Regions from separate parts of the Staphylococcus sp. SUC_1.2 genome, predicted to be linked through region 4. Evidence: riboswitches for the same ligand, from Rfam matches in the RefSeq annotation. Region 4 holds a riboswitch; each other region holds the start of a gene.
The links. A riboswitch is a leader RNA that binds a small molecule or an ion and turns the genes downstream of it on or off. The one in region 4 is predicted to bind thiamine pyrophosphate.

Region 1: linked by a shared signal. The riboswitch ahead of NR218_RS01535 (thiamine phosphate synthase) and the one ahead of NR218_RS04210 (3-oxoacyl-ACP reductase) in region 4 are both predicted to bind thiamine pyrophosphate.
Region 2: linked by a shared signal. The riboswitch ahead of tenA (thiaminase II) and the one ahead of NR218_RS04210 (3-oxoacyl-ACP reductase) in region 4 are both predicted to bind thiamine pyrophosphate.
Region 3: linked by a shared signal. The riboswitch ahead of NR218_RS06630 (ECF transporter S component) and the one ahead of NR218_RS04210 (3-oxoacyl-ACP reductase) in region 4 are both predicted to bind thiamine pyrophosphate.

What each region holds. Positions count from the first base shown of each region.
Region 1 covers NZ_JANJPM010000002.1:114,021-117,239, forward strand. Annotated here, with positions in the region: gene NR218_RS01525 (HNH endonuclease) at 1-632, opposite strand, end outside; gene NR218_RS01530 (putative quinol monooxygenase) at 740-1,024, opposite strand; TPP riboswitch at 1,262-1,371, shown strand; gene NR218_RS01535 (thiamine phosphate synthase) at 1,439-2,029, shown strand; gene thiO (glycine oxidase ThiO) at 2,022-3,137, shown strand; gene thiS (sulfur carrier protein ThiS) at 3,121-3,219, shown strand, end outside.
Region 2 covers NZ_JANJPM010000012.1:11,768-14,986, forward strand. Annotated here, with positions in the region: gene thiD (bifunctional hydroxymethylpyrimidine kinase/phosphomethylpyrimidine kinase) at 1-530, opposite strand, end outside; gene tenA (thiaminase II) at 523-1,212, opposite strand; TPP riboswitch at 1,289-1,391, opposite strand; gene NR218_RS05640 (transglycosylase family protein) at 1,604-2,350, opposite strand; gene NR218_RS05645 (single-stranded DNA-binding protein) at 2,754-3,149, opposite strand.
Region 3 covers NZ_JANJPM010000015.1:15,517-18,735, reverse strand. Annotated here, with positions in the region: gene NR218_RS06635 (ABC transporter ATP-binding protein) at 1-969, opposite strand, end outside; gene NR218_RS06630 (ECF transporter S component) at 982-1,557, opposite strand; TPP riboswitch at 1,650-1,751, opposite strand; gene graF (glycopeptide resistance-associated protein GraF) at 2,016-2,135, opposite strand; gene auxA (lipoteichoic acid stability factor AuxA) at 2,288-3,219, shown strand, end outside.
Region 4 covers NZ_JANJPM010000008.1:30,007-33,225, forward strand. Annotated here, with positions in the region: gene NR218_RS04205 (LLM class flavin-dependent oxidoreductase) at 1-1,196, opposite strand, end outside; gene NR218_RS04210 (3-oxoacyl-ACP reductase) at 1,260-2,009, opposite strand; TPP riboswitch at 2,133-2,234, opposite strand; gene NR218_RS04215 (solute:sodium symporter family transporter) at 2,511-3,219, shown strand, end outside.

The sequences.
Region 1 (3,219 bases), on a different contig from region 4:
GTGTCTTCTGCAAAGTTCTTAAAATTATTCGGTGCATTATAAAAATTTTGAGAATCTCTTAATAAATCTTCTATAAAATTTCTTGTACTTATTTCTGAATTATCTATAGTAAACAAAAATTGATAATTACTGATGTTATTATTTCTCTTAATTTGGCACACTTCTTCATATTTTAAATTTTTTACATATGGAAAGGCTAATCCTTTATAAATATAATTACGTCCTTGATTTCCAATTTTTTCAAAATAAAAAACTGGAAATGGGTTTATATCTTCTTCTAATTTCCCATATACTAAATCAAATAAATATTTAAGATTTTTATTTCCTCTTTTTTTAGTATCAATAGCATCCTTATTAGAATCTTTTTGATCTCCATAATAAGTAAGTATTGAAGTATCATCATTATAATTATTTGGATATATATCCGAATTACTACTATTAGAAATAATCACAATATAAGCAATATTTCCGTCTTTAGAAATTTTAGTTCGAATTCCCCCAGCATTTCCAACATTAAATAATTTTTTAAAAGGGTCATCTCCAACATTACCTTTAATTCCACCTTTATATACACCATTTGGTACTAAAGGCGCATTCTCTAATTCTGAAAACTCAAAAATTCCATTTTCTATTAATAAATAGCTCCCCTAAATTATAGAAAATTAAATTTTCTAGTTGCTCTAATTCTAAGGAAGCTATTAATTTTCTCAAATCCATTTAAATTTTTAATTATTAGTTATTATTTTGTTTCTGCTACATTAATGACAGGTTCTTCAGCGACATATTTTCCAATATTTTCACTAAATGCTTTGAAATGATCTGAATGGTTATGTGCTTGAACCGCTTCTTGATCTTTATAATTTTCAACAACAACGAATGTGTTGCGTTCTGCTACATCTTCATAATGTGAATAAAATGTATTTCCTGGTTCTTGACGTGAACTTTGAACTAATTTATTCATTAAATCTAAATAGTCATTACGCACATCTTCTTTGATTTTAAGCTTTGCATTAATAATAATCATATAATCACCTTCCAAATATAATTATAACGTTTTACCCGTCTGTTATAAAAAGAAAACGATAGTAAGAAGAGGGGTAGCATGTATTTTCAATTCAATGTTATGTAAAACGTGGTTTCTTGATTAAAAAGTATATTACTATAAATCTAATTTATTTTTGTATTTGAACTCTATTAAAAAAGGTTGTAGAATAAAAATAAAGCAAAAATGCTGATGTTTATTTTAAACACAACTGAATAAACGATCCACTGGAAGTGCCTTTGTTTAAGGCTGAGAGTAAAGAACGAACTTTATAATTCCTGGAACCTGATCCAGTTTGTACTGGCGTAGGAAAGTGGCGACTAGAATATCGTAAAGTTAAGCAAAACGCTATTTCCCTACTGCAGGGAAATAGCGTTTTTTGTTTACTAAGGAGTGGTGTTCATTTTTATAGCGATAACGAAATATAAAGATTTAACCAATGATGATTTACAACATTTTCTTGATATCTCGGATGGAATAGATGGGTTATTGTTTCGTACTCCCATGTCTTCAAGTGACTTGTCTTCATTTTTAAAATCACTTATAGAAAAAGGATTTCCTAAATCAAAAATCATTATTCATAGTGATGTACATTTACTTGAACAACTTCACCTCTCTCATATTCATTTTCGAGAAATGGATGAAGATGCATTTAGCTATAAATCCATACATCCAGAGATTGAAGTGAGTATGTCTACACATTCAATTGAATCTGTTAAAGCAGCTTATGAACACGATCTTGATTATGTTTTTTTTGGACACATTTTTAAGACACCTTCAAAACCTAATCAATTGCCTCGATCAAAAGCAGAGATTCAACGTGTGTTAGAGATTCCTATTCCAATTTATGCCATTGGAGGTATCACTGAAAAAACGATTCCTCAATTACCTCGTGGTTTTAAAGGAATTTGTGCGATTTCTTTTTTTATGAACGCATCTTTACAACAAATTGAACTGTTGCGAAAGGAGTGGTTGAAAGATGCATGATGTTTTAATCATAGGTTCGGGCGTGATTGGCATGTCTATTGCGCGACAATTAAGCCAATCTCACCTTGACATTGCACTTATCGATCGTGACGTGCCAGGTAAACACGCATCATATAAAGCAGGTGGTATGTTAGGTGCTCAAAATGAATTTACTAAAGATACTGATTTATTTAGACTTGCTCTTGAATCACGAAGTCTCTTTCCACAATTATGTCAAGATTTAGAAGATGAGACAGGTATTGATATTCAGTTTCAAAATTCAGGATTAATTAAAGTGGCTAATCGTCCTGAAGATGTTGAAAGTTTAGAAAAACAGTATCAATTTTTAAGCGGTTTAGATTCTAGCGTCATTGTTCTTTCAGATGAGGAACTTACTGATTTAACGAATGGTACAGTAACATCAAGTGAAATGGCTATTTACATTCCACAAGATGGACAAATTAATGCCAATCACTACACTAAAGCTTTATTTACATCTTTAAAGCAACGTCAAATTAAGCGATATTTTAATACAGAGGTACAATCTGTTCATCGCCAAAATGGGTACTACGATGTTGAAACGTCACAAGGCACATTACAAGCTAAGAAAGTCATTGTGGCAGCGGGCGCATGGACATCTAAATTATTAAATCAATACTCATTACCTAGAGATGTAGTCGGTGTAAAAGGTGAAGTCTTACTGATTGAAAATGATCATTTGGATTTAAAAGAAACCGTATTTATGACCAATGGCTGTTACATCGTACCAAAATATCCAAATCGTTTCTTAATTGGTGCCACAAGCGAGTTTGATAACTATTCAGTTGGTAATACAGACGATGGTATCTCTTGGTTACACCACTTTGCAAATGAACGTATACCAGAACTCGCACACGGCAAAGTCATTAAACAATGGTCTGGTGTCCGTCCATATACTGAAGGAGAAATACCGATAATGGACCGTATTGATGAAGATTTATATGTGATTTCTGGTCATTATCGTAACGGTATTTTACTTTCGCCTATTATTGGTCGTGATATCGCCAATTGGATACTCACCGGTGTTAAACCGCGTCGATATGAATCATTTAGTGCTTCAAGGAGGTTAAATCATGAAGTGTATCATTAATGGGGACACATTCAATTTTGATTCAGAACAATCTATTACATCTGTACTTGAATCTCTTGAATTAGATCCTAAACGTGTCATT
Region 2 (3,219 bases), on a different contig from region 4:
TTAATTACTACACCTTTACTTCCTATTTCATTTATAAATATATGACCTGCTTTACGAATATTATCTTCAGTATCAATTTTCAAGCCAGTAATTTCTTCAGCTTCTGGAATGTTAGGAGTAACGACATCCGCTAATGGTAAGAGCGTTTTCTGAAGATGTTTTTTTGTTTCATCATCCATTAAGGAATCACCACTTTTTGCTAGCATAACTGGATCGATAACATAGGGAATATTGCTATGATTTTTTAAATACGTTTGAATCAGTTCCATCGTTTCATGTGTAGCAATCATTCCAGTCTTAATTGCGTGAGGTAATTCATCATCAAATACGCTATCTAATTGTTCTTTAACCCAACTAGTTTCTAGATTATGGATATGTTGAACTCCTTTAGTATTTTGAGCCACAATACTTGTAATAGCAGCCATTCCATATACGCCACAAGCATGGAATGATTTTAAATCTGCCATAACTCCTGCGCCACCAGAAGGGTCAGTACCAGCAATTGTTAACGCAATCTTAGGTTTATTCATGATTTGCTCCTCCAAAATCCCATTCTTCATCAATGTATGCCATATTAAAGAAGTGACGTTCATGTACAGTACTTTGTAAAAATGCTTCTTTAATTTCTCTTTTTTCCTGTTCGGTACAATGTTCTGTAAGTTCATTTAACAAACGGTCAAATACTTCAATTAAAGGTGCCATTTCAGTGCTATAAAAATCAAACCACTTAGCAGTAAGTGCATCTCTATTAAGATTTGAATCTTCTAATCCCCATTTAGCAACCACTTCATATACGTAAGGACATGGTGCCATTGCAGCTATAGTGTATGCAGCATTTTCGTGTGTATAAGCATGATAATACATATGTTTAATGTAATGATCTCCACTAGGTGGCCACACTTTTTCTTTTACAATTTCTTCATAAGGTTCATTAATATAGTCCGCTAAAATTTCATGGGCTTCTACTTCGCCGTCTAACATAAATTCAATTTGCTCTACTAAGAATTTCACTTCTTTCATAGTAGGTGCTTTAGGAATAAGTAAAGCATATAAATTAGTAAATTCTTTTAAATAAGAAGCATCAGCACGTAAGTATTGGCGTACTGCTTGTTTTGATAATTTTCCCTTTAATAAATCTTGAATAAAACCATCATTATAAATCTCTTCAATAATTGGCTTTGACGCTTGCTTTAATTCATCTGAAAAACTCATTAACTATTCCTCCTTAAATAAAAAAACTACATTTCAACGTAGAAATGTAGTCAATATTCAAAAAAATAGAATGAATGAATATGTATTACTACTTTCCTACGTTGGCATTAACCAAATCAGGTTATAAGGGTCTGAATGCTTCATCTCAGCCATGTTCCATGGCTCCCCTAGTAGTCTTTAGTTTAATTTAACCATAACAAAACCATTGTTATAATTCAAATAAAAAAGATATTCATTGAAATAAGTTTAATTCATACAACTATTATTATAAATATAATAAATAAAGAATAGTACAGAAATCTTTCTAAATTCAGTCATTACTATCAATATATATAAAAATGCCTAAGACAACTCATATTGTCTCAGGCACTAGTAAATTATTTATTAAGTTTTACGCTGTAACCCATTGAGATGGACCTGCAGTATTATAAAGTTTTACTGCCGCAGCATCTTGAACACTTTCAGGTGCTTGTGCTGGTGATACACCTTTATATTGTGCTGGTGCTACTGAATCCCAAGTAGATTGTAAGAATTGATATTTACCTGCTGCACCAGAAGAAGGGTTGATGGCATGAATATCTCCACCTGATTCGCGTTGAGCGATTTGTTGTAAATGACTATTTACATTTACAGATGAACCACTTGTTGATTGTTTAGGTTGATTTGTAGTTGCATTAGCAGGTGCTTGTTGTGTTTGAGTTGCTTGTTTAGTTTGTGTTGTTTTTGGTGCTTGTTGTGTTTGAGCTTCATTTGCATAGTGTTGACTTACATTTGAAGTTGAAGCTGATTGATTTATATGATTATAATTATTATTTTGGAAAGATACATTTTGTGCTGATTGAGTTGAAGCTACATTTTGATTAGCACTATTTACAGTTGAACCGTTTGATGGATAATATTCCCATTTAAAATATGTTCCATCTGACCAAAAATGATAAGTTTTACCATTTAAATTAAATTGGTAATTATAAGCTCCTTCTTGAATAGGATGTTGATTTAATGATTGATCGTTAGATTCCGCTAATTGAGCTAATTTTTCTTTATTAATTTGATTTTCACTTGCATCAGCATGACTTACGTTTCCTGCTACTAATCCTAAGCCTACTGCTAATGAAGATGCAATAATTGTCTTTTTCATAATAGTATAATCCTCCTAAGTCATTTGTTTTCTTAAATATTTTACGGATACTACTCTAACATCTAAAAAAGCTTAGCAGGTTACAGTGAAATAAAAAAAATATACTTATTTTACATTAAAATTACATAGATTTGTAAATAATTTTTCTTATATATATACTATAAACACTTTAATGGCAGTGTTTATTAGATATATAATAAAAGAACCAACTGTAATTACTTTGTAATATTTCAGAAAAATACACTGTCTTTTTTATCATTCAATGAATGAGTTGTATCTAATGTCTTATACATAGTTAAAGAGGTCGGAATATTTATACCGACCTCTTGAGTATATTTGAGTATAATTGAAAGACTTATTTTATATTAATTGGAAAGGTTTGGAGTATTAAAAATAGAGAGTTTTATTTTATATTCATTAATTCGAGATTATCAAATGAATAAGTGTCTGTATTTAGTGAGCTATCTGAGAGTTTTTCATTATTTAATTTAGGGGACATAAATTTAATTGTTTCAACATATAATTCTGTGACAAAGTGAGTTTGTTTTTCCTTTTCATATTTACGAGAACGCATTTGGCCAGTAATACCTACTAAAGATCCTTGAGAAGTATATTTTTCAATGTTGCTAGCCATCTTACCAAATGCTTTACAAAATATATAATCACACGCTATTTCATCATTTTCATCTTTATAATTGCGTTCAGTAGCCACACTAAACGTTGCGATTTTCACCTCCTCATTATCATAAATTTTTGCATCTTTAGTCATACGACCAACGATTACTATCTTATTTAACATGTGTCACCTCCTTATATCGTTATATTAAATAGAATTGAATATAACGTCAAAAAGCTATTTTTTTAGATTT
Region 3 (3,219 bases), on a different contig from region 4:
TTGAGCAGCATCTTTAATTTTCTTCAGTAATCGCTTCTCATAAAACATTGTACCGTTGTATTTCACTAATTGCATCATAGATTCGAGTAAAGTAGTTTTACCAGCTCCATTTTTTCCAGTAATTGTAATCCATTCTCCAGGATGAATATTTAGTTCTGAAACTTCAAATAGTGTATTTTTACTACGAATTATTTGTCCGTTTTGAAATTTAAAAAGTGTATTGGAATATTGGGGAGTTAAATCTTTTCGAATAGGTGCATAATCCCAAGCATGAGGATGCCATACGCCAAATTCAGTGAGTAACGATTCACAATGTTTGAGTATGTATTCAGGTGTATTATCAGCTATAATTTCTCCATCATAGTTCATTAATATGACTCGATCTACATGATGCCAAATATGTTCCACTTTATGTTCTACAATTAATACCGTTTGATCAGTCCATAAGTGAATTAATCGTTGCCATAAGTCAGCAGTTGCTTGTACATCTAACATAGCTGTAGGTTCATCTAAAAAGAGTGTATCAGCTTTCTGTAAAATCGTTTCAACGATAGCAAGCTTTTGTTTCATACCACCACTTAAATTATTTACGAAAGTTGAATTATCCACATCTAAATCTACAGACGCAAGTGCTTTTTTAATTTGTTCATCCATGTCTTCTCTTGGCACTTTTTGATTTTCTAAGACGAAAGCTAATTCTTCGTAAACTTTTGGCATACAAAATTGTGTATCTGGGTCTTGAAAAATAACCCCCGAATTAGGATCAATGTCTAGTTCATCATATTTCATCGGTAATTCTATAAGATTAGGAACAATGCCACTAAGGACATTAAGCAATGTGCTTTTACCAGATCCTGAAGGACCTAGTAAAAGCACTTTTTCTTTATCTTTAATTTCTATATTTAGATTATCGAAAATTTTTCGATCACCATTTGGATATTTTAGACGTAAATTTTTGACTTTTAACACAATCATTTCCCCTTATAAGTTGTCGTAATCTTTTTGAGAGGCAGGACGGAATAATTTAGTTACTCCAGTTTGATCTAAGGCTTTTACAATTAAATAAGAGAGTATACCAGACAGTACAATACCACTAATAGCACGGAAAATGATGAAAAGTAGTAAGTTCCAACCCGCAACTTCGTTTAGATAGCCGTAAAAATAATCTACAGGGAAAGATACTAATGCTGTTACTAAACCAGCTAACATTGCTACCATTAAAGAACGTGATTTGTATTTAAAGATAGCAAACACAACTTCACATGCTAGACCTTGTAAAATGGCATATACTATAGTAGGAATATCAAATTTCCCCATAACAATAGTTTCACCTGCACCAGCAGCAAATTCAGCAATTAATGCAATACCTGGTTTAGGAATAATTAAGTAAGCCACAATAGCAGCCATAAACCAAATACCGTATGTAAGTTGCTCTAGATGTATACCAGCTACTTGAGCTAAATTATATGGCAACCACCATAAGTTATAAATGATTGCAAAAATAACAGCAATCAGCACCGTAACTAGAATTTCTGAAAGTTTTAAACCTTTAGACATAAAATAGTTCCTCCTAAAAAAACGCACAACCCTTCGTAGAAAAGTTGTGCGTAAATTTAAATAAAAATGCTATTGATTATTAAAAACATGATTTATTTAAGTTAACACTTTCCTACGCTAGTTTTTAACTAGATCAGGTTCAAAGGGTTTGAGGTTAAGCCTCATCTCAGTGCTATACACCCCTAGTGCATTTATATTTTATTTATTTTAAATGTATGACTTTTAATAGTAGATGTCAAGATGCTTTTAATCTATATTTAATTAAAAATAAATTATAATTAAACAGTTTACATATTTAACAATTAAAATGTAATTAGTTCTAAAAATAATGAAAGAAAGTAGGATAGATTTATTTCCAACTCAGCCATCGATAGCCAATATATTAAAAATACCTGAGACAGCTTGTATGTCTCAGGCTTATTCATTAAATATTCTTAATGATGACATAAATAAGAAAATTAGTCTAATGTATTTTGAACATCTTGTTTAGTTTGTTCAATATCATCAGTTTTTTCTTCTTTTTGTTCTTTTAATTTTTCTTCATATTCTTTTGCTTTTTTTGCATCTTCATGTGTCATAGGACAACTCTCCTTTTTCATAGATTACTTTACAAAATTAATATACCCAATTAATAAAAGAATAAACTTCATCTCAGTCTAGAGAAGTATTTTATTTTTTATTAAAGACAAGAATAGAAAGTTCATATATAATTAATTTTGAGGTGAACTGTATGTCTTTTCTTAAGAAACACGCCGAGATTATCTATAGTTACTTGATCGGTATCGTTTCACTCTTCACAGGTCTCATTATCTTAATCAATTTGCCTTTAATCCATAAACTAAAAGATAAAGATAAAATTGATTTAAAAATACATAATATATGGGACTTTCTTAATGCATTTTTTAGTGAAATAATTAGAGTGATGAGTAGATTCATAGGCAACTTTCCAGTTGTAAGTGCAGTCATAATTATTCTATTTGGTATTCTAGTCATATTGATTGGATATACGTTATTTAGAACAACCAAATACGATTACGACATCTCAATTTTCTTTTTAGTTATTGGTATTTTATACTTCCTCATTACAATTACATTGATGACTCAAGTATATGGTTTTTGGGCAATTATATTCATTATTCCATTTGTGATTCATACAGGATATATTGTTTATAAAGATGAATTGTATCAAGAAAATAGAAAAGTTCATTATTTATGGATTATTATTTCATATGGAATAAGTTACTTGATTACTCAACTGTCATTGTATGGCAAAATCGATGCAAATGAGATTGAGCCTATTGATATTTTAAGTGTAAATACATTCTTCATCATTATGTGGTTATTAGCTCAAGCGGCAATTTGGAATTTCTTATTCTTACGCCGTGCGTTACCTTTAACAAAAGAAGAATTAGGGGAAGAAGAGCCTGAATTATCAAGAACTCAAAAAGGAAACGTTTCGACTCAATCAAAAGTTCATTTTAAACAACTTCAAGATAAAACATCAGAATATGCACGTAAGACAAGAAGAAGTGTAGATTTAGATAAAATTAGATCTAAACGCGATAAATTTAAAAGTAAATTTAAAAATATCGTAGATATAGAAGAAGATGATATTCCTAAGTGGATGAGACGTCCTAAATGGATTAAACCAGCATATGTGGA
Region 4 (3,219 bases):
TCGTCTAAACTATCTGGTAAAGAAGGTGGCATTAAGTTAAATCCATCTGCAACACCCGCATTAAACCAGCGTTCCATTTCATCTACAATTTCTTTTGGCGTACCTATGAGTGTCAGATGTCCACCCCCCGCATTAAGGTAACTTAGCAGTTCTCTGACAGTAGGTTGCTTATCTTGAATAATTTCTAAGATGGTTTCATATCGACCGACGGGACCGTTAAACTCTTCTAAAGAAGGTAGTTTAGGCACAGGAGCATCTAATTCCCACTGACTACAGTCTTGTTGAATGAAAAAACTGAGTTGCTTTAAAGCGGCTTTGATAGGAAGTCGTTGATCAAGTTTTGCTTTCTTTTTCAATGCTTCTTCATGTGTATGACCTACATAAGTGACTAGTCCAGGAAAGACTTTAATATAACGCTTGTGGTCATGTTGTGCCATTTCACTATCTAAGCGCTCGCGATAACGTTTTGCTTGCTTCATATTCCAAGAAACAGAATATACTGCATCTGCATATTTTGTAGCTAATGCAATACCTTGTTTAGATGCACCTGCTTGCATCGCCACAGGTTTTCCTTGAATGCTACTTGGTGTTGTTAATGGTCCATGAACTTGAAAATATTTGCCATTGTGGTGAAGCGGTTTGATATTGCGATTTATCATTGTATGATGATGCCGATTTGGTTTGAAATCTTCAGTATGCCAAGAATCAAACAATCCATTCATGACTTGAGCAAACTCTTCTGCTTTCTTATAGCGTTCATCATGATTGGGTAGATGGTCCATGCTGTGATTTTGAGCTTCGGCATCTGTCATGGAAGTGACTAAATTCCATCCCACTCGTCCACCACTAATATGATCTAAACTAAGTAACTGACGTGCTGCAGTGAATGGATTAGAAAATGTACTTGAAATGGTAGGAACTAATCCAACATGTTGTGTGACTTGAGATATAGCAGTTAAGTTAATCAGTGGATCAAACCAAAAACTTGGCATAGAAGTATAGCTAGGGATAAAAGACTGATTATCTGCGAAAAAGACTACATCTAACAACCCTTTTTCAGATAACTGAGCTAATTCTTGATAGTATTGAATATCACCGATACGTTCAATACTTGAATTGGGAAGTTGCCAAGCAGCTTGATGATGACCACATCCATAGATTAATACACCGAGATGAAGTTGATGTTGATGAGTCAATTTAATTTCTCACTCCAATGTTCATTTTATTTCTATTCTAAGATAAGGAAGACCAGTTATATATTAATTCATGGTTAAACCACCATCGACAGTAATATTTTGACCAGTCATACCATCTGCTGCTTCGCTACTTAAATAAGCAACCATATTAGCAACATCTTGTGGGGTAGTCACTTTACGTAATGGCGTAGTCTGTGCAATTAAATCAAAAACGTCTGGTGTAGTGACGGCACTAGCATCAGTTGTTTTAAGCAATCCTCCTGACACTACATTAGCAGTAATACCATATTGCCCTAATTCGGCTGCAATATTACGTGTGAACCCAATCAACCCAGCTTTAGCTGTTGTGTATTCATGATATGGTACAACAGGATGTTGATATAAGTTTGTGCCAATACTTACAATGGTGCCAGAACCACGCTCTATAAATTGTGGAATGACACTTTGAGTAACATTAAAAGCGCCTTTTAGTGTACCATCAATTTGTTGTTGGTAGTCTTCCCATGATAAGTCTTTAAATGCCTTTTGCGCATTTGGATCAAATTTAAAATTAACTAATGCATTATTGACAACAATGTCAATTTTTCCAAAATGATGTGTTGCCTCATTAACTAAACGATCGACTTCGTCACGTTGTGTGACATCTGCTTGTAAAGCAATGGCATTTTCACCAATCTCATGTGCTAATTGTTCAGCTGCTTCACGACTTTGATTGTAATTAATGATAACTTCAAATCCTTGTTTAGCTAATGTTTTTGCAATGACCGCACCTAAACCACGGCTACTTCCAGTTACTAATACTGTTCTCGTCATAAATATCGTGCCTCCATTTACTTCATTTACAGCAAAAAAATATGCAACCTTCACATTAGGAAAGTTGCATTAAAATAGATATATCATTATTGAGAACAGTTTGACACATCTCAACAGGTTATCTTATTTTATACGACACTTTCCTACGCTAGTATAAGCTAGTTCAGGTTCAAAGGGTTTGAGGTTACACCTCATCTCAGTTTTAAAACACCCCTAGTGCATATGATTTAACTATAGTTTCACTTTATGACTTCTATTATGAGAAGTCAAGCGCTTCCATATAATATTCAACAACATAAAAAATATCATCAAATTTAAAGATAATATTTTATATAATTTATTTATATAATAAATTTAAATATGATAATTGAAAATTAGATATTCTGTGTTTAAAATAAATAAGGCACAAGACATGTACATCATAGAATAGATTAGTTATCCAACGTTAAATGAAAGTTTAACGTTTTTTTATTTTAAAAAATAAGGAGATCGACATTTATTATGAATTGGTTAGCAATTATTTTATTTTTAGCCGTTGTTATTGGAGTCAGCCTTTATGCATTTTGGCGTTCAAGGAAAATAAAGACTGATAGTGCAGGTGGCTATTTTATGGGAGGCAATAGTTTAACAGGATTTACGATTGCCTCAACAATTATTATGACCAATCTATCTACAGAACAAATTGTAGGACAGAATGGTCAAAGTTATGGCAAGGGTATGGAAGTTATGGCTTGGGAAGTCACAGCTGCTGTAGCCGTTGTCTTACTTGCATGGATATTCTTACCCAAATATTTAAGGTACGGTGTGGATACCATTTCTGAATTACTTGAAATGCGTTATGGTACCTTTACTAAACGCTTCGTTTCTATATTGTTTATTTTTACTTATGTTGTGTCATTTTTACCCGTTGTCTTGTATTCTGGTTCATTAATTTTTAATAAAATGTTTAATATTGGGAAATACTTAGGAGTAAGTGATGCAACAGCAACAATTATTATTGCATTTGTCATTGGTGCAGTAGGTGTTATCTATTTATTCATTGGTGGTTTATCACTGAGTGCATTTAGTGATTCAATCTATGGTGTCGGATTAATTATAGGTGGTTTGATTATTACAATTTTAGGTTTACATCATTTAGGTGATGGGAATTTTGTAAAAGGATTCGACCATATGGTCCAACGTACGCCTGAAAAACTAAACGCTTTTGGGG